2 regions of the Pediococcus damnosus genome follow, and region 2 is predicted to be linked to the other one. Evidence: a T-box and tRNA genes for the amino acid it is inferred to sense, from the RefSeq annotation. Region 2 holds a T-box; the other holds one or more tRNA genes.
What was found. A T-box is a leader RNA that pairs with one kind of tRNA and senses whether it is charged. The one in region 2 lies ahead of tyrS (tyrosine--tRNA ligase), so its partner is inferred to be a tRNA-Tyr.
Positions count from the first base shown of each region.

Region 1 (10,338 bases), 900 kb from region 2:
TCACAACAGATTCTAACTAAAAAAATAGATTCATGGATATTATCCCACAAATCTAGCTTTTTGCAATTAACCTGCCTTTTATTCTAAAGATCAGCCAAACGTTGTGCCTCCCGAAGTTCATAAGCACGAACATCGCGTGGTAAGAATCGACGAATTTCATCTTCATTGTACCCAACCTGGAGACGCTTTTCATCCAGAATAATCGGTCTTCTAAGCAAGCCAGGATTCTTTTGAATTAATTCGAAAAGTTTTTGTAATGGTAATTCATCAAGATTTACGTTTAGTTTTTGATATACTTTAGAACGTTTTGAAATAATTTCTTCCGTTCCATTTTCTGTCATTCTTAGAATGGATTTAATTTCATCCATTGTTAATGGTTCGGAAAAAATGTTACGTTCCTTAAAAGGAATATTATTTTCTTTGAGCCATGCACGCGCTTTTCTACAAGATGTACAACTCGGTGAAGTATATAAAGTAACCATATTTTTCCTCCTTAACAAATCAAACCAAATTAAGCTTTTAATAAGCAAGTTCGATCTCTTTACAATGACTATTATAACCCGTAACGCTTGTTAAAGCCATAGTTTTTGCAAATTTTTTCCTTACTTTTTGTAAATATTTATAATACACTATTTTATTTTGTGTCTAATATATCGTCAAAACATAACATTTCGCTATATAACGTCAATTTATTCAATAAGTCTTCTTAATTAAATACTTATTAAAGACAATAATTATACATAATAACGATTAAGCAATAAAATCAGATATTTATTCTAAAATTCAAGCTATACCAATTCAAGCTTCTATGCATTAAACTTGATATTCTCGGAGTTTGTGTGCACGTTCCACTTGAACGCCTGTTCCCGCACTATCCTGTGCCTCCTGCTTTAATTGCTCCAAATTACCTGTTTGGGGAAGATGTGTTAATAATAACCGTTTAGCATGCGCTTGGTTCGCTAATTTGCCAGATTCTGTTGATGTCATATGCCATTTTTTCCCAGTTTTATTCGCATAAAAATTCGTATCCGTCATCAAAAAATCAGCATTATGCGCAAATTTAGCCAGCTCGGAAAAATATGCCGTATCAGATGTAAATACCAAAACTTTTTGTGAGCTTCTTTCAACAATTCTAACTGCAAACGCAGGAACTGGATGATGAGTCTTCATAAAAGTGAGTTGCAAAGGCCCTAAGTTTAATGTTTGATCGTCAGTGTATGCTTTACCGACTGTTGACTCCGGCCAAGTCAAAGCTCCAAAATTTAACGGATCCTGAGTGTGCCCATAAATTGGCAAAACTGGTTCCCTCTTATTGCCATCTCTTAATTGCCAAAAATATTGAAGCACACCAACATCTGCCGTATGATCATGATGATAGTGAGACAATAAGACTGCATCCAGTTGCAATGGATCTAAAACCTCTTCTAGTGTAAGTAATGCTTCACTTCCACAATCCAAGAGTAAATTATAATCACCTGACTGAATCAGATAAGCACTTGTACCAACATCATTCCATGGATATCCTCCATAATAACCTAAAACTGTTAATTTCAATTTATCTTCTCCTCTCGTACCTTTATTTCCAGATTATGCTTTCTATCATATATTCGCAAGAAAATCGTCGTTCCCTACGTTTAATTTAACATATTATCCCTAAAAAAAGAAAACCTTTTCATAATTTTTAACGAACAAGGTATAATGAAAGAGTAAGAAGAACAGAGTACTTGAAAATATTCTTTTATAGATACAAAATAAATGTAGCAAACGAGGGAGAGATTAAAATGCTTAATAAAATTTCATCCACTTTTGGAAGTTGGCCAATTATTAATCAAATTAAAAAAAATAACCCAGAACATGAATTCGTCACACTTTCTAGTTCATCTATAAAGAATGACTTTCAATTGTTGGATATTTCAGATAAATCATCTGTTTTTGCTAATCCACTAATTTATAACGTTACATTTCATGAAGGTAGCTCAAAGTGGAATGGTTTTTATCGATTTGCATTTATGACCCTTTCAAAAGAAGAAATTAAGGTCCTTAATGCCAAAATCATGCGTTTTATTGCAGCAGGTCATCTGCCCTTAGGATTGAACGATATTTTTCTTTTACAACCTGACAAAAAACCTAATGAGCGAGTTTTACTCACTATTTGGCAACTAGACTCCGACTATTCATTCTGGCGGCGTTCTGAAAGTTACCAGCCTTTCAAAATCTATAGTGACAGTGGAGCTTATAACTATCACGATACAAATTATAGGGCCTATCAATTGCACAGCCTGCAATCATAGTTATTTTCAAACCAATTTTTACAAAGAAAATGCTAAGTAAATTTTAGGCAATTGTCTAAAGTTACTTAGCATTTCTTTGTTTTATTTAACTTTCAATGTCATTGCATTAATAGCCACGATAATGGTGCTTAGTGACATTATAACAGCTCCTACCATTGGATCCAACATGAAACCAATCGGTGCTAATACACCGGCGGCCAGTGGCAGAGCAATTAAATTATAGCCCGCTCCCCACCATAAATTCTCCATCATCTTTCTATGTGTATTTTTAGCTAATTTAATGAAGCTAACAATATCCATAGGATCACTCTTGACTAAGATAATATCAGCTGACTCAATAGCAACATCTGTCCCAGAGCCAATAGCAATTCCAATGTTAGCTTTGGCTAAACTTGGAGCATCGTTGACACCGTCCCCGACCATCATCACTTGGTCTCCTCGATTTTGATACTCACCAATGATTCGTTGTTTGTCTTCTGGGTGTAATTGAGAGCGGTACGTTGTAATACCAAGCTTATCTGCTACAACTTTGGCAGTCTCATTGTTATCACCAGTTATCATGACCGGTTCAATATTCATATCTTTAAACATTTGAATTGCTTTTTTAGAACTAGATTTAATTTGATCTCCCTCAGCAACCATACCTATAACTTTCTCACCTGTAACTAAATAGGCAATCGAGTTTCCTTCACTAGCCCATTTTTTAAATGAATCAGCATCGTAAGTTATTTTTTGTTCTTTTAAATAAGTTGCAGACACAAGTTTGTAGACTTTACCCTCAATGGTTCCTTGCAAACCTGCTCCAGTAATTTGTTCAATATCTTTAGCTTGAGATACTGTTATTTTTTGTTGCTTAGCCTCGTTTAAAATTCCAACTGCCATGGGATGGCTTGAACCATTCTCCAATGTTGCCATCAATTTAAGGACCTGGACATCACTCAAATTGTTTTGGTAACTTTCGTAATGACGAACTTTAAATAAGCCTTCCGTTAAAGTTCCAGTTTTATCCATCAAAACATATTTAATTTTGTTAATTGACTCCATCGCATCCCGATTACGAATTAATAACCCATGATTGGCCGCTAGAGCCGTGCTACGGGCTGTAACTAATGGAACTGCTAATCCAAGCGCATGAGGACAAGCAATGATCAGAACGGTAACTGTGATGGATAACCCTACTGATAGTCCTCTAAGTGATGTCCATGTGATAAAAGCAATTATACCGATAATTAAGGCTGCATAGAATAGCCAGCCTGCAACTCGATCTGCAGTATTTTCGATTTTTGATTTATTTTGTTGTGCATCAGAAACCAATTTTTGGACCTGAGCAAGATAACTAGTTTCGCCTGTCCCCGTTACTTTAAATTCAAAAGTTCCGTCACCGTTAATTGATCCACCAATAACCTGGCCTTTGACGTCTTTTTCAACTTGCTTTGCTTCACCTGTAACCATTGCTTCGTTAACTGTTGATTTTCCCGAAACTATAATCCCATCTGCCGGAATCTTTTCTCCAGCACGTACTTGTAAAATTTGTTTATTTTGGATATCAGTACTTTTAATGTCTTGCACTTTCTCGTTCTCAACCAGATGAGCCTTATCCGGCAATAACTTTCCCAATGCATCTACAGCACTCCCCGCATGACTAATGGTATTCATTTCAACCCAGTGCCCTAAAAGCATAATGACAATTAAAGTTGATAATTCCCAGAAAAAGCTTTCTTTTTGTGGTTGAATATTTAAAATATCGTTGGCAATAAATGCATACATACTATAAATATATGAAACTGAAATCCCCAAAGCAATTAACATCATCATTGCCGGTTTATGTTCTTGCATTTCTCCTTTTGCACCGCTGAAAAATGGTTTTCCGCCGTAGAAGAATAAAATCGTAGCCAAAATTGCAACAATCCAATTAGAACCAGTAAAACTAAACTGAAAAGGCAGTTTCATTCCCATCATTGGACTCATCAAAATAATTGGAATTGTTAATACTAATGAGACCCAAAATTTTTGTTTCAAATTTCCCATATGCATCATATGACCACCATGATTCATCATGTCATGATCCATACTCATTGTGTCATTTTTTGAATGATTCATTCTGTTGTCTCCTCCTTTGGAATACAATTACATGCGACTTGATCTGGCGCTGTTTGTTCTTTAGCAGTGAGCGCATCTTGAAGTTTCTGTATATCACTTTTACTCAACTGAATTTCTTGGATAAGCTCCGCTAAAACTTTCCCATTTTTCATTGCACACATATTTTTAAAGAGCCTTGTCGCTTCTTCCTGCATAGCAGTCCGCTCGGCAATCGCACATTGGTAAGTATTTGTGTGTCCTTCTTTTGTCGCTGTTAGCATTCCCTTTTGCACTAACCGACCAATCAAGGTTTTAACTGTTGAAGCTTTCCAGGTTCGTTTTTTTACTAGTAAATTTATAATCTCACTACTAGTTGCCTTTTCCAGTGTCCATACTATTCGCATCACTTCCCATTCAGAAGTGGTGATAGGTAAATCATTAGCCATTATAAGTCCTCCGTTTACAAATGTAATCTACAATTAACAGACTACATTTGTAAACGATAATTGTCAAGGAAGAAGTTCATTTGTTTTAGCTTTTTGTGATATGATTAAAACATTAACTTGTGAAAAGAAAGGTTCATTATGAAGATTAAAATTAACCGCACAATCCTTATAAACATCATTCTCGATTTATTATTTGGCATTTTTTTCCTTTACTACCTAAACAGCAGTGCAGGAAATGTTTCTTCTGGTTACCGTTGGTTAATCACAGCCTTTGCCGCTTATGATTTTACAAATGTGATTATGAGTATCAGAAAGATTGTTCTCGAAAACAAAAAAAAATAATTATAGAGACAAAAAAGGAGAATTCATTTTGAATTCTCCTTTTGCATTTAATAAATAAGAACCAAGCCAAACAAAAAGACAGTATTAGAAGTTGCTTAACTTCTAATACTGTCTCTGGCGGTTCATCAACAGGATTTGACAAAGAGACTTAATAAATAAGTATTTTGTATTTTAAGATGCTTAATCTTTAATGCTGTCTTGGACGGTTCATCAACAGTCTTGGCAAAAAGCCTTGAGTATTAAAAAAAAAAAACGATCAATTTCTCTTTTTGAATGAGAAACAATCGCTTATACAGTATGCTCTAAACCAAGGCGGTAACCGGATTTGAACCGGTGATGAAGGTTTTGCAGACCTCTGCCTTACCACTTGGCTATACCGCCATTTGAACCAAATAAAAAAGCTCACACTGAGCTTATATGCCGCCGGTGGGGGTCGAACCCACACTCCCGGTAAAGGGAACTGGATTTTGAGTCCAGCGCGTCTGCCAATTCCGCCACAGCGGCATCTCTTAATATTATCCGGTTAAATTAAGTTCAAAGTAAGAACTTCTAACCTCAAGGATAACTAAAAATCATCCTTAGGGCGGTAGGTGGGAATCGAACCCACGCGTGCCGGATCCACAAACCGGTGCGTTAACCACTTCGCCACTACCGCCAACAATGGCAGGGATAGTAGGAGTTGAACCCACATCGACGGTTTTGGAGACCGCAGTTCTACCATTAAACTATATCCCTATTATAAAAATGGAAGGGAGTGGATTCGAACCACCGAACCCGAAGGAGCGGATTTACAGTCCGCCGCGTTTAGCCAGACTTCGCTACCCTTCCATAATATGGCGCGAGACAGAGTCGAACTGCCGACACACGGAGCTTCAATCCGTTGCTCTACCAACTGAGCTATCGCGCCAAAAAATGACATATTTAATATTCATTTCAAACGGTTCCAACGAGACTCGAACTCGTGATCTCCTGCGTGACAGGCAGGCGTCCTAAACCAACTAGACCATGGAACCAATAATTTAAATGGAGAGTACAGGGCTCGAACCTGTGACCCTCTGCTTGTAAGGCAGACGCTCTCCCAACTGAGCTAACTCTCCATAAAAATGACCCGTACGGGATTCGAACCCATGTTACTGCCGTGAAAGGGCAGTGTCTTAAACCACTTGACCAACGGGTCATAACATAATTAAAACGGAGAGTAAGGGATTCGAACCCTTGAGACGGATAAATCCGTCTACATGATTTCCAGTCATGCTCCTTCGGCCAGCTCGGACAACTCTCCATATCCAAAACCAAACTCCGGCAGGCGGGCTCGAACCGTCGACAACCTGATTAACAGTCAGGTGCTCTACCAACTGAGCTATGCCGGAATATTCGCATGGCAACGTCCTACCCTCGCAGGGAGCGATCCCCCAACTACTCTCGGCGTTAAGAAGCTTAACTTCTGTGTTCGACATGGGAACAGGTGTATCCTTCTCACTATCGTCACCACACTTCTCCGATCCACTTACGCGGCTCGTGTGAAAGAAATTTATTCTCTCAAAACTAAATAATATCGAATCCTTCTCTTGAGAACACCACTTTGTGGTTAAGTCCTCGACCGATTAGTATTGGTCCGCTCCATGTATCACTACACTTCCACTCCCAACCTATCTACCTGATCATCTCTCAGGGGTCTTACTTCCATAAATGGAATGGGAAATCTCATCTCGAGGTGAGTTTCACACTTAGATGCTTTCAGCGTTTATCTCATCCATACGTAGCTACCCAGCGATGCTCCTGGCGGAACAACTGGTACACCAGCGGTATGTCCATCCCGGTCCTCTCGTACTAAGGACAGATCCTCTCAAATTTCCTACGCCCGCGACGGATAGGGACCGAACTGTCTCACGACGTTCTGAACCCAGCTCGCGTACCGCTTTAATGGGCGAACAGCCCAACCCTTGGGACCGACTACAGCCCCAGGATGCGATGAGCCGACATCGAGGTGCCAAACCTCCCCGTCGATGTGAACTCTTGGGGGAGATAAGCCTGTTATCCCCAGGGTAGCTTTTATCCGTTGAGCGATGGCCCTTCCATACGGTACCACCGGATCACTAAGCCCGACTTTCGTCCCTGCTCGACCTGTCTGTCTCGCAGTCAAGCTCCCTTGTGCCTTTACACTCTGCGAATGATTTCCAACCATTCTGAGGGAACCTTTGGGCGCCTCCGTTACTCTTTAGGAGGCGACCGCCCCAGTCAAACTGCCTACCTGACACTGTCTCCCGCCACGCTTAGTGGCGCGGGTTAGAGGGTTCATACAACGAGGGTAGTATCCCACCAACGCCTCCATCGAAACTAGCGTTCCGATATCTACGGCTCCTACCTATCCTGTACAAGTTGTACAAACACTCAATATCAAGCTACAGTAAAGCTCCATGGGGTCTTTCCGTCCTGTCGCGGGTAACCCGCATCTTCACGGGTATTATAATTTCACCGAGTCTCTCGTTGAGACAGTGCCCAGATCGTTACACCTTTCGTGCGGGTCGGAACTTACCCGACAAGGAATTTCGCTACCTTAGGACCGTTATAGTTACGGCCGCCGTTTACTGGGGCTTCATTTCAAAGCTTCGCCGAAGCTAACTCATTCACTTAACCTTCCAGCACCGGGCAGGTGTCAGCCCCTATACGTCATCTTACGATTTTGCAGAAACCTGTGTTTTTGATAAACAGTCGCCTGGGCCTATTCACTGCGGCTGATCTTGCGATCAGCACCCCTTCTTCCGAAGTTACGGGGTCATTTTGCCGAGTTCCTTAACGAGAGTTCTCTCGCTCACCTGAGGATACTCTCCTCGACTACCTGTGTCGGTTTGCGGTACGGGTAGTTAAACTCTAACTAGAAGCTTTTCTCGGCAGTGTGACATCAGAAACTTCGCTACTTAAATTTCGCTCCCCATCACAACTTGTCCTGAAAAGATAAAGCATTTAACTCTACCTAAGACTTGTTGCTTGGGCACACTTATCCAACTGTGTGCTTTTCTTAGCCTCCTGCGTCCCTCCATTGTTCAAACAAGTTTAACTAGTACAGGAATCTCAACCTGTTATCCATCGTCTACGCCTCTCGGCCTCGACTTAGGTCCCGACTAACCCTGGGTGGACGAGCCTTCCCCAGGAAACCTTAGTCATTCGGTGGACAGGATTCTCACCTGTCTTTCGCTACTCATACCGGCATTCTCACTTCTAAGCGCTCCAACAGTCCTCACGGTCTGCCTTCATCGCCCTTAGAACGCTCTCCTATCACGCCACCTTACGGTGGCATCCACAGTCTCGGTAATATGTTTAAGCCCCGGTACATTTTCGGCGCAGAATCACTCGACTAGTGAGCTATTACGCACTCTTTAAATGATGGCTGCTTCTGAGCCAACATCCTAGTTGTCTATGCAACTCCACATCCTTTTCCACTTAACATATATTTAGGGACCTTAACTGGTGGTCTGGGCTGTTCCCCTTTCGACGATGGATCTTATCACTCACCGTCTGACTCCCGGACATAAATCAATGGCATTCGGAGTTTATCTGAATTCAGTAACCCTAGATGGGCCCCTAGTCCAAACAGTGGCTCTACCTCCATGATCCTAAGTCCGAGGCTAGCCCTAAAGCTATTTCGGAGAGAACCAGCTATCTCCAAGTTCGTTTGGAATTTCACCGCTACCCACACCTCATCTCAGCACTTTTCAACGTACACGAGTTCGGTCCTCCAGTGCGTTTTACCGCACCTTCAACCTGGACATGGGTAGGTCACTTGGTTTCGGGTCTACATCTGCATACTCAGTCGCCCTATTCAGACTCGCTTTCGCTACGGCTCCGTTTCTTCAACTTAACCTGGCATGCAAACGTAACTCGCCGGTTCATTCTACAAAAGGCACGCCATCACCCATTAACGGGCTCTGACTTCTTGTAGGCACATGGTTTCAAGAACTGTTTCACTCCCCTTTCGGGGTGCTTTTCACCTTTCCCTCACGGTACTGGTTCACTATCGGTCACTAGGGAGTATTTAGCCTTGGGAGATGGTCCTCCCGGATTCCGACGGAGTTACACGTGTTCCGCCGTACTCAGGATCCTGAACTGAGGGATTTTCATTTTGCCTACGGGGCTGTCACCCGCTCTGGCCAGTCTTCCCAGACTGTTCGGCTATGAAAATCTTTGGTAACTCAAATGTTCGGTCCTACAACCCCAGGAAGCAAGCTTCCTGGTTTGGGCTGTTCCCCTTTCGCTCGCCGCTACTCAGGGAATCGATTTTTCTTTCTATTCCTGTGGGTACTGAGATGTTTCAGTTCCCCACGTCTACCTCCAACCACGTTATGTATTCACGTGGCGGTAACAACGGATTAATGTTGTTGGGTTTCCCCATTCGGAAATCTCCGGATCAAAGCTTACTTACAGCTCCCCGAAGCATATCGGTGTTAGTCCCGTCCTTCATCGGCTCCTAGTACCAAGGCATTCACCATGCGCCCTTTATAACTTAACCTAACTTTATCAAAGATAAAGTGGTTTTGAGTTTAGCGATTATTTTTGAACTAATCTTGTTTTAAAACTCTATAAAACGCAATGTTCTCGGTTTAATTATCTGATAATTAAAATTAGAAAATTTTTCGATATTATTTAGTTTTCAAAGAACAAATTCGACGGCTAAGCCGTCAATGGAGAATAGCGGGATCGAACCGCTGACCTCCTGCGTGCAAGGCAGGCGCTCTCCCAGCTGAGCTAATTCCCCAAAAATGTACCTATGGGCCTAAATGGACTTGAACCATCGACCTCACGCTTATCAGGCGTGCGCTCTAAACCAGCTGAGCTATAGGCCCGTTCGCGCTTATACATTTGAGAGTAGACCTCTCAAAACTAAACAAAGTTTCGACATATGTGTAGGTTTCCGTTTCTAAATATCCTTAGAAAGGAGGTGATCCAGCCGCAGGTTCTCCTACGGCTACCTTGTTACGACTTCACCCCAATCATCTGTCCCACCTTAGACGGCTAGCTCCCGAAGGTTACTCCACCGGCTTTGGGTGTTACAAACTCTCATGGTGTGACGGGCGGTGTGTACAAGGCCCGGGAACGTATTCACCGCGGCATGCTGATCCGCGATTACTAGCGATTCCAACTTCGTGCAGGCGAGTTGCAGCCTGCAGTCCGAACTGAGAACG
Region 1 is NZ_CP012294.1:179,852-190,189, forward strand. Features, by position in the region: gene spxA (transcriptional regulator SpxA) at 84-482, opposite strand; gene ADU73_RS00785 (MBL fold metallo-hydrolase) at 814-1,554, opposite strand; gene ADU73_RS00790 (hypothetical protein) at 1,782-2,291, shown strand; gene ADU73_RS00795 (heavy metal translocating P-type ATPase) at 2,373-4,391, opposite strand; gene ADU73_RS00800 (CopY/TcrY family copper transport repressor) at 4,388-4,816, opposite strand; gene ADU73_RS00805 (hypothetical protein) at 4,955-5,158, shown strand; tRNA gene ADU73_RS00810 (tRNA-Cys) at 5,469-5,539, opposite strand; tRNA gene ADU73_RS00815 (tRNA-Leu) at 5,577-5,662, opposite strand; tRNA gene ADU73_RS00820 (tRNA-His) at 5,741-5,813, opposite strand; tRNA gene ADU73_RS00825 (tRNA-Trp) at 5,820-5,893, opposite strand; tRNA gene ADU73_RS00830 (tRNA-Tyr) at 5,904-5,986, opposite strand; tRNA gene ADU73_RS00835 (tRNA-Phe) at 5,993-6,065, opposite strand; tRNA gene ADU73_RS00840 (tRNA-Asp) at 6,097-6,171, opposite strand; tRNA gene ADU73_RS00845 (tRNA-Val) at 6,183-6,255, opposite strand; tRNA gene ADU73_RS00850 (tRNA-Glu) at 6,263-6,335, opposite strand; tRNA gene ADU73_RS00855 (tRNA-Ser) at 6,351-6,440, opposite strand; tRNA gene ADU73_RS00860 (tRNA-Asn) at 6,456-6,528, opposite strand; rRNA gene rrf (5S ribosomal RNA) at 6,535-6,651, opposite strand; rRNA gene ADU73_RS00870 (23S ribosomal RNA) at 6,743-9,665, opposite strand; tRNA gene ADU73_RS00875 (tRNA-Ala) at 9,839-9,911, opposite strand; tRNA gene ADU73_RS00880 (tRNA-Ile) at 9,925-9,999, opposite strand; rRNA gene ADU73_RS00885 (16S ribosomal RNA) at 10,088-10,338, opposite strand, start outside.
Region 1: it has a tRNA-Tyr gene. The T-box ahead of tyrS (tyrosine--tRNA ligase) is inferred to sense a tRNA for this amino acid. The anticodon was not compared.

Region 2 (10,338 bases):
ACCTGGTAAGGTTCTTCGCGTAGCTTCGAATTAAACCACATGCTCCACCGCTTGTGCGGGCCCCCGTCAATTCTTTTGAGTTTCAACCTTGCGGTCGTACTCCCCAGGCGGAATGCTTAATGCGTTAGCTGCAGCACTGAAGGGCGGAAACCCTCCAACACTTAGCATTCATCGTTTACGGCATGGACTACCAGGGTATCTAATCCTGTTCGCTACCCATGCTTTCGAGCCTCAGCGTCAGTTACAGACCAGACAGCCGCCTTCGCCACTGGTGTTCTTCCATATATCTACGCATTTCACCGCTACACATGGAGTTCCACTGTCCTCTTCTGCACTCAAGTTTCCCAGTTTCCAATGCACTTCTTCGGTTAAGCCGAAGGCTTTCACATTAGACTTAAAAAACCGCCTGCGCTCGCTTTACGCCCAATAAATCCGGATAACGCTTGCCACCTACGTATTACCGCGGCTGCTGGCACGTAGTTAGCCGTGGCTTTCTGGTTGGATACCGTCACTGCATGAGCAGTTACTCTCACACACGTTCTTCTCCAACAACAGAGCTTTACGACCCTAAAACCTTCATCACTCACGCGGCGTTGCTCCATCAGACTTTCGTCCATTGTGGAAGATTCCCTACTGCTGCCTCCCGTAGGAGTCTGGGCCGTGTCTCAGTCCCAATGTGGCCGATTACCCTCTCAGGTCGGCTACGTATCACAGCCTTGGTGAGCCTTTATCTCACCAACTAGCTAATACGCCGCGGGTCCATCCAGAAGTGATAGCCGAAGCCATCTTTTAAAAATAAACCATGCGGTTCATTTTATTATGCGGTATTAGCATCTGTTTCCAGGTGTTATCCCCCACTTCTGGGCAGGTTACCCACGTGTTACTCACCCGTTCGCCACTCACTTTATAGTTGAAATCATCTTCGATGCAAGCATCTCTAATTCAATCAACGAAAGTGCGTCCGACTTGCATGTATTAGGCACGCCGCCAGCGTTCATCCTGAGCCAAGATCAAACTCTCATATTATACTTGAGTTTTTACAAGCTCATTTGTTGTTTCATTGTTTAAAACGAATTGACTTCGCAAATGTTTGCTTCAAAATTTTCATTTGAAGACCCTACACATTTTACTTTGTCGAAACTTTGTTCAGTTTTCAAAGGTCTACCAATTGTCTTTTCGGTTTCAATTGCTTATCAACCGAGACAACTTAATTAGTATACCATCTGGTTAAAAGCTTGTCAAGAAAAACTTTTGCTTCTTTTTTTAACTTGGCACGCCTTTCTCCGTCAGGCAACGTATATAAATATAACAACCTGAGAACATTTCGTCAAGGACTTTTTCAAACTAATTTCATTTCTTTCAAAACTCATCCGTTAAAACCACCTATACCAATTTTAGACTGACTGCTTTTGATAACCACTAGATAGGCCGTTGGCTAGTCGTTGAATTCCTGAATCAATTTGTGAAAGGGTTACATTACTAAAACTAATTCTTGCACCATTACAATGCTTCTTATCAGGGAAAAGGTTCGTTGACGGAATCATCATGACATGAAAGTTTGGTTTTAATTGGCTATTTTGGATCTTTTCTAAATCAAGGTCTTTGGGAACAGTCAGCCAAGTAAAGAATCCTCCCTGTGGTCTCGTATAATGCGCAAAATCTGGTAAATAGTTCTCCATTGCTGTCATCATTGCATTTCGTTTCACTTGATAACTCTTTTGTAACTGGTTTAAATGCGCATCAAGATCGTAATGCGTTAAATAGTAGTTAACCGTTTGTATCATTAAACTTGAAGTCTCTAAATCAGACCCGCCTTTTAATTCTTGAAGACGTTCAAAGAGACCTTTTCCTGCTGTAAGCCACCCTAATCGAAGGGCTGGTGCTAAAATTTTGGAAAAACTGCCTAACTGAATCACACGGTCTTGCGTGTCGAGTGATTTTAAGGTTGGTAAAGACTTTCCTTCATAGCGTAACCATCGATAAGGAGCGTCTTCTATGATCAAAACATTATAGCGATTTGCTAGTTCGATCAGTTGTTTTCTTTTGACAAGTGACATAACCGTTCCTGTGGGATTTTGAAAATCTGGAATTGTATAAATTAATTTTACTTGTTGTTGGATCAAAATCTTCTTTAAATCTGCAAGATTCATGCCATCTTCTTCCATCTCCACAGTGTAGTAAGTCGGCTCATAAGCATCAAAGGCAGCCAAAGCACCAATATAGGTTGGGCCTTCAACGACCAAACCGTCGCCTTTATTGATTAATAATTTTGCAACTAAATCTAAGCCCTGCTGTGCACCTTGAGTAACCATAATTTTAGAAGGACTTACCTGGGTGCCATCCGCAGCCAACAGCTTTGAAATCTGTTCACGCAGAGGCTCCGACTCTTGGCCAATTTGATATTGAAAAGGTGTTTGTGCACCACCAATCACATTTTGAAAACTATTACCGAGTTCTTGTGTGGGAAATAAATTTGCATCAGGAAATCCTCCAGTAAATGAAATCATCTCCGGATCCCGACTGGGGTATATTGCATTCAACCCACTTTTTGAAGTCAACGAAACACGACTTGCAAATTCTTCTTCCATGTTTATTCCCTCCATATTATTTATTTTAGTTATTGACTCTATGATACTAATTATTTAGTATGAAGTAAAACTCAACTTTCTCAATAAAATGTGAATGCTTTTCACTACTAAATTGAATTGGAGACTATTATGGCTAATTTTTCCTATGAAATTTTTGCACAAGTTGTCACAACTAAAAACTTTGGTCAGGCTGCCAAGATTCTAAATGTCACTCCTAGCGCGGTAAGTCATGCAATCAGTCAACTAGAAAACGAGCTTGGCTTTCCTTTGTTTATTCGTAACCGCACTGGTGTGGAAATCACTCCTGATGGTCAGCAAATTTTGCCGGTCGTCCAAAACATTCTAAATAGCGAAGCACAACTACAGCAGGTCGCCGATCAAATTCGTGGTTTAAACTTAGGTACCGTTCGCATTGGCGCATTCAGTAGTGTCTGTATTAACTGGCTTCCATCTATTATTCAACATTTTAAGAAAAAGTATCCCGGTGTTGATGTGTCGATTACACAAGGAACTTTTTCAGAAATCGCCGAAATGGCACGAATTGGGACCGTCGATATCGGGTTTGCCACCTTACCCGTGGATTCACAGTTAAACACTGAGCCCTTAGTTGCTGATCCCATTTACTGTGTGACCCCTGCTGACTTTGTTCCTAAAAACAAAACTTACATCACCACTGATGACATCGGTGATTATCATTTTATCTTGCAGCAAATTGATTATGATCGCGACACAAAAAAGACATTAGATCAATATAATGTTGCTCTGAATGCCATTTCTTACTCTATCGATGACCAGTCTATCCTTTCAATGGTAGAAAGTGGCCTCGGATTTGGTATTTTGCCTAAACTAGCCCTTCAAAAACTAACCGGTGATGTTAATGTCTATCCATTCTCTCACCAGTACTACCGCACGATTTGTCTCAGTGCCAACAAAACCCAAGCAGAAGCACCCTCAACAAAATTGATGTTAGCAGAAATTCACACTTATTTGGCGGATCGCTATCACGATGATTATTTGGGTAAACCTGTTAAATAGCCAAAAAACGACTAGGTTACGCAAAACAATATCTGTGCTTGGCCACTAGTCGCTTTTTTCATTTTTCTTCTATATAAACCTGAAATATTCATAGATCGAAATATAATGCTTATGTATTTAAAAAATAGCCCTTGCAAGGGCTATTTTTTTTAATGGGTTTAACTTTGGGGCTTCTACAACAAGGAAATAGCAAGTTTTTAAATCGAAAGTGATGTGCAGGTCAAAATTTATGTACTCCAAATAAACTCATTAAGAGCTATTTTGAAAATTTTGATTAATTTGACACAATTCGATAGTTACCAATGTAATTGTTGAATCTTGGCCAATACCTGATAGAACAGTTTTTGGTAAACGTGCGAACTACTTAATTTTAAATATAGTTTTCGACCACTTCGAACTAACTTTCCTGCAATTTTAAACAGCCAAAGACGGAGCGTTCCAACACGCACACTGACGTGTTGCGGTGGTAAGCATAGTTGTTTGAAGAGACTTACTAAATTATAAGCTAAGACACTCAGCATCATCCGTGCATGATTTTCAATAAAACCGGTACTGTTAGTTTTGTCGAAAAAGAAACCCTCTTTGGCTTCTTTAATATCATTTTCCATTTGACCACGATGTTGATATAATTCGAAGGCTGTTTCCGGTGTTAATTTGGTTAAGTTGGTAAGCACATATTCATGATTAAAGAGTAATTCACCAACTTCACGCGTTGATTTAATATAGATTTGGCGAGGTTGATTCCAAGAACCAGCTTGATATTTAGCCGAATAATAGTGAATCTCGGTTTGATCCCATTGTTGTTTATCGTCAATTCGTACATAGCCCTCAGCCAAATCACGCAATCGGCGGTTAGCTTTTAAACGTACCAAATAAAATGCCTTGTTTTCTTCACAAGTATCATAGAGTTCTGGTGTGGCAAAGCCACTATCTCCACGAACCAGGATTTCAGTACAAGGCAGACTATTTTGATAGTGTTGTAATAGAGGTTCTAAAAATGGACGGATTTCCTTACTGGTATAAACATTGCCTGGTCGCAATTGGGCCGCTAAAAAAGCTTCATTTTGACCATCGAAAGCAACCAATGGATGAAAGCCGTTCGTTTGATAGTGAGCATTGAAATCACTGCTTTCTTGATTACCGAAGGTATCAGAATGAGTCGAATCAACGTCAATGATTAGTTCCGTTTGATTAGTAGTCAGGCGTCCTCGGTCAAGCAGAGTCTGGTTTAACACTTGTAAAGAAGCGACAGATTTTTCATCAAAACGTTGCCAAAATCGCGAAATAGAAGCTTGCGAAGCTATAGCAGGTTTATCAAGTAGCAATTTAAAAATAGGATCAAAACGCAAACTGGTAGCAACCTGATCGGTGGCGTAGCCAGCAATCTTCTGTAATAATAGCTGTTCCATTAGACTAACATTACTGTGCTGGTAATAGCGTCGCTGGTCTTTAAATGAAACTAGTTTTTCAGCAAGGTTTGCGAAATCAAGTTTATGCATGATCTCTTTGATGAGCACTAAGCCTGCATCACTGGAAAGTTCACCACCAGTGTGAGAAATATGTAATTTAGAATTGAAATGGACTTGCTTTTCCTGTAAAGTTGTCATAGGAGCTCTCCTTCTGATGGTTCTTTTTTAGCGATAATAACTATATCAGAAAAGGGAGCTCTTTGCATACAAAATTTGCGCACCCAAAAGGTGCAAATAAAAAAGGACCCAACGTCAGTGACTGTGGTAATTCACTGACGTTGGGTCCTTTACTATGAATATTTCAGGATAAAGATAATCTTTACTAACAGCTAGTCATTTTTCTGAGCCTTAGGACAGCTCGGTAAAACAAGAGGCTGATCATAAGCACGACTCCCGCGGGATTGCGATCCTACGCTGCGTCCATTCAATGGAATGCTTTTCGTACCGAAAAGCTCTTATGTTCCGTACGCTGTCGCTTCCACCTGCACTTTTCCGCTGAGCCTCCGGACAGCTCGGCAAGTCAAAAGGCAGAAAATAAGCACGCTTTCCGCGGGATTGCGATCCCGCATACAGCGTGCTTATTTTCTGTCTTTTAGCGACTTGCCTCGCTCACTTATTTAATTCTAGCCAAAAAGTACTTTTTCTTTCCTCGACGCACAATCACAAACTTGCCATCAAAATGCGCACTCGGATCAATTTCTGCTTCCACATCCTGGATCTTTTCACCATTAATACGAATTGCTCCATTTTTTACATCTTCACGAGCTTGTCGTCTTGACGCTTCAATCTTTGTGTCATCCACTAACCACAAGATAATATTTTTCTTCTCAGCACTAACCTCGACAGAAGGCATATTCTTGAATCCTTGTTCAATTTCTTCAGCCGTTAGCTCTTGCACTTCGCCAGAAAACAACGCCTTAGTAATGTGCTGAGCTTCCACTACCGCTTGTTCGCCATGCACAAATTTGGTCACTTCTTCTGCTAATCGGCGTTGGGCTTCCCGTTTTTCTGGGTGGGTTTGCACTTTTTCTGCTAACTCATCAATTTCAGCCTCATCCAAAAACGTAAAGTACTTCAAGTATTTCACAACATCCCGATCATCTTGATTAATCCAGAATTGGTAGAATTCATAAGGTGACGTCTTTTTGGGATCCAGCCAAACAGCACCACCAGCAGTTTTACCAAACTTTGTCCCGTCAGCCTTCAACATTAACGGAATTGTCAGTGCAAACACATCTGTGTCAGAGCCTTCGACTTTATGAATTAAGTCAATTCCAGAAGTGATGTTTCCCCATTGATCAGCACCACCAATTTGGAGCTGAACATCTTCATGGCGATATAAATGAAGGAAATCAATCGACTGTAAAATCTGGTATGTGAATTCAGTAAAAGAAATGCCGACTTCCAAACGACTTGAGACAACTTCCTTATTCAACATGGTATTAATGTTAAATAGCTTTCCGTAATCGCGCAGAAAATCCAACAAAGTTAGTTTTGAGAGCCAATCGTAATTGTTTACAATGGTAAAGTTTTCCGTTCCAAATAACTTAATCATCTGAGCAGACAACGCGTTTTCATTATTTTTAACTTGATCCATCGTCTGTAAAACTCGTTCTGAGTTTTTACCAGAAGGATCCCCAATCGCACCGGTTCCGCCACCGATAACAATCACAGGATGATGGCCCTGCAACTGGAATCGTTTCAGCATCATAAATGGAATCAAATGACCAATATGTAAACTATCACCCGTTGGATCTACCCCACAGTACAAGCCAATTTGTTTCTTATCTGTTAACTTCCGTAAGCCCTCTTCGTCAGTCGTTTGGTTCACGGCGCCCCGCCATTTTAATTCATCAATAATGTTCATAATCATACCTCCTGATATTTTTATATTTTTAATAAGATAAAAAAAGTCCCTAAAGTCAATAAAGACTCTAGGGACGAAATTCTCCGCGTTACCACCCAAGTTATTACATTTAACTGTAACCACTCAACATCGATAACGAGATGAATCGCTAATTCTTGAATTTAGAAGCTTGATAACTGTAATTCACAACCACCACATTCTGGTTCGCAATTCCACCAGATCTCTGAAATGTTGGGTAATCTGCTACTTCGGCTACCGCATTGCCTTTGATATTATTTTCATAATAAGAGAGTTACATTCGGAAGTCAAGCTAAATCTTAAAAAGCCAGTCTAATCAGCGCCATACTAACGATTCCAACCACAACAATTACAATTAAGCTCTTAGAAATAATAGCTGCCACAAAAGTCGGAACTGTAGCCAGCAAGTTTTCATAATTGACCGTTGGTAGTGAACCCGCATGATGAGTGAAGATGTTTTCCATAATTAACGCCGTCATAATCACCAGTGGTACAAAACTTAAATAATGAATTAACCATTTGGGCAAATCAAAGTTTTTAACCAGCACAAACGGGATTACCCGTGATAGCCAAGTCACAATGCCACAGCCTATAATTGCCCATAATACTTTTACCGTGAGCGCCATTGCTCAATCACCATCCCTAAAAAGCAGCCTACCAACGTTGTCACAATCAGCGCTACATTATTTGTAAAGAAAATTGTTAAGCCATACATCAAAAAACAGACAATCACGACCATTATAATTTGAAAACTAAAAGCCTTACTTTTATCCGTGATCATTTGCAGATAGAGGAGCCCAATGAACATGGCTACTAAAGCAAAATCTAGGCCAAACGCTTTCGGATCACCCACTAAATTACCAAGTAATCCCCCGGCGGCAGTCGCTAACGCCCAGGTTAAATAAGCGACAATATTGGCACCGTGAATCCACCCTGGTTTTAGTTGATGATTCGTAAAATTCAATTTGTTCATACTTAAAGCAAACGATTCGTCGGTTAGCAATGAGCCAATGGCAATGTTTTGTCCTAAAGAGTCCTTCCGGAAATACTGGGCTACCGTAGTGCTCATCAAAATAAAACGGGCATTGACTAGAAAAACCGATAACATAATGAATGGAATTGAGCTGCCAGCTAGTAACAAACTCACCATAATAAATTGCGCGGAACCCGCATATGTAATTAAAGACATTAAAAAGATTTCTAAAACACTTAACCCACTTGTTTTCCCGACCACGCCAAAAGCTAGGCCAATCCCAATATAACCAAATACCGTGGGAAGTGCCTCTTTGACCCCCGTCTTAAAATTTAACTGATCATTCACGCCATCATCCCTATCGCTTAGTTTCTTTTTGAATTTATTTGTCCACTTATTTGTTATAATTTAGACAAAATCATGTTATTAATGGAGGCTTTGAATATGAAAAAATTATATATTGATCGTGTAACTGTCTCAGGATATACCTACTTAATAGCTGTTGGCGATCATGGGCTGGCATTTGTGGGATCCCATAATTCAGAAGACGAATTGCATCATTTTATTCCTAACGCCCAATTTCTGAAAGATCCTGCAAAAACAGCTCCCTATAAAACAGCACTCAAAAATTTACTGCTCGGAAAGTCCCAGCAGTTTACTCTGCCAATTGAATTTGAGGGCACACCGTTTCAAAATGCTGTTTGGCATGCGTTACAGACCATTCCATATGGGAAAACGACCACCTATAGCGCCTTAGCCGAAAAAATTGGGCGGCCAACCGCCACACGGGCCGTTGCCAATGCCGTCGGGAGAAACTCCAATCAAATTGTTGTCCCTTGTCATCGTGTCCTTCGAAAGGATGGCTCGCTCGGTGGTTATCACGGTGGATTGCCTTTGAAACGTGATCTATTGGCCCTCGAAGCTCGGGTTAAAAATGCCTAACCGACGACCTCGAACACTTCACAAAAACAGGTCATGTCTTCAGTAAAGGTTTGCCCAGCTTCTTTGAATTCTTTTTTAAAGAATGGCTTATGAACACTGCGCCAATAAGCTAAAGTCCGGTCTCCTTCTCCTTCATGGTAGGCATGTTCAGCCGTTACATGCTTATATGGCATAATTTCGGTAACAACTGTTTTAGTAATGCATACCGGATGGCCGCTTCCATCCAAAATAATGTTGTATTCACCGATTTGTGGATAAGGTTCATTATCTTCATATAAGTCGTATGCTGACGTTGTTGCTGTTTTAATCCCTCTAAAGGTAAGATCTGCTAACTCGTTCGCCATTTCCGGGGTATTACCAAACGCCCAGGCACTATAGCTAACATTTTTAAGATTATGTTTACTGGTAAATGTTTGCCAATAATTTTCAATTTCTGCTTTATGGTCCATAAAATCACCTCGTGAATATTTTTCATCATTATATCATTTTAAAGCCGTTCAGGTTTAAAAATCAGGTTTTCAATAACAGATCAATTTCATCTTTTCGTGCATTGTGATACGGTTGATTTAGATATTTTAAAAAAGACAGGAGTAAGCTCATGCAAACAAAATTATCACGTGGTAAATTTGAAAATCTTCAAAAATTAGCTGACGACGAAGGTACCTTAACGATTTTAGGCCTCGATCAGCGTAAATCGTTTCAAAAGGCAATGGCTCAAGCACAGGAACAAACTGGTAATCAATTTAATGAGAAAAAATGTTACGAATTTAAACAATTAGTTTCTGAATATCTCTCGCCTTTCGCTTCCGGGGTCCTATTAGATCAAGAATTAGGCACCGAAGCTATGAAAACGAAAACTGCCCAGGCTGGTCTCATCACTGCCTATGATTGTTCTGAGCCTGATAATTCTAAAAATACTCATTTTCCACGGCTCTTATCAAATCTTTCTTTAAATCGGCTTGCCCACACATCGACAAACGGCGTTAAGGTTCGTATTGCTTATAATCCTCATGGTGATGCTCAAATTAACGATCAAAAACAGGCTTTTTTGGAACGTGTAGGTGCAGAAGCCTTAGCGGCGGACTTACCACTTTTTATTGAGCCAGTGGTTTACGACGATACCATCATAGATCGAAAAAGTGCAGAATTTGCTAAAATTCGACCAATGCTAATCATCGATACGCTCAAAGAATTAACCAAATCACGATATCACATTGACATTCTTCAAATTGAAACCCCGATTGATTTTAACTTTGTGGATGGCTTTACTGATTCTGAAATCACCTCAGTATATTCAAAACGGGAAGCTGCTAAACTCTTTAAAGAGGCCAGTGATATCACAACTCGACCTTTCTTATATGAAAGTGGTCCAGAATCAATTGAAACCTTCATGGCGGCCGTTAAATTTGCTGGCCAATCTGGCGCCAAGTTTGCCGGTATCTTAGC
Region 2 is NZ_CP012294.1:1,077,919-1,088,256, reverse strand. Features, by position in the region: rRNA gene ADU73_RS05260 (16S ribosomal RNA) at 1-1,026, opposite strand, end outside; gene ADU73_RS05255 (aminotransferase-like domain-containing protein) at 1,395-2,588, opposite strand; gene ADU73_RS05250 (LysR family transcriptional regulator) at 2,718-3,623, shown strand; gene ADU73_RS05245 (IS1380 family transposase) at 3,920-5,230, opposite strand; gene tyrS (tyrosine--tRNA ligase) at 5,706-6,959, opposite strand; T-box leader at 7,026-7,229, opposite strand; gene ADU73_RS05235 (AzlD domain-containing protein) at 7,277-7,603, opposite strand; gene ADU73_RS05230 (AzlC family ABC transporter permease) at 7,588-8,298, opposite strand; gene ADU73_RS05225 (methylated-DNA--[protein]-cysteine S-methyltransferase) at 8,395-8,892, shown strand; gene ADU73_RS05220 (ASCH domain-containing protein) at 8,889-9,341, opposite strand; gene ADU73_RS05215 (tagatose 1,6-diphosphate aldolase) at 9,491-10,338, shown strand, end outside.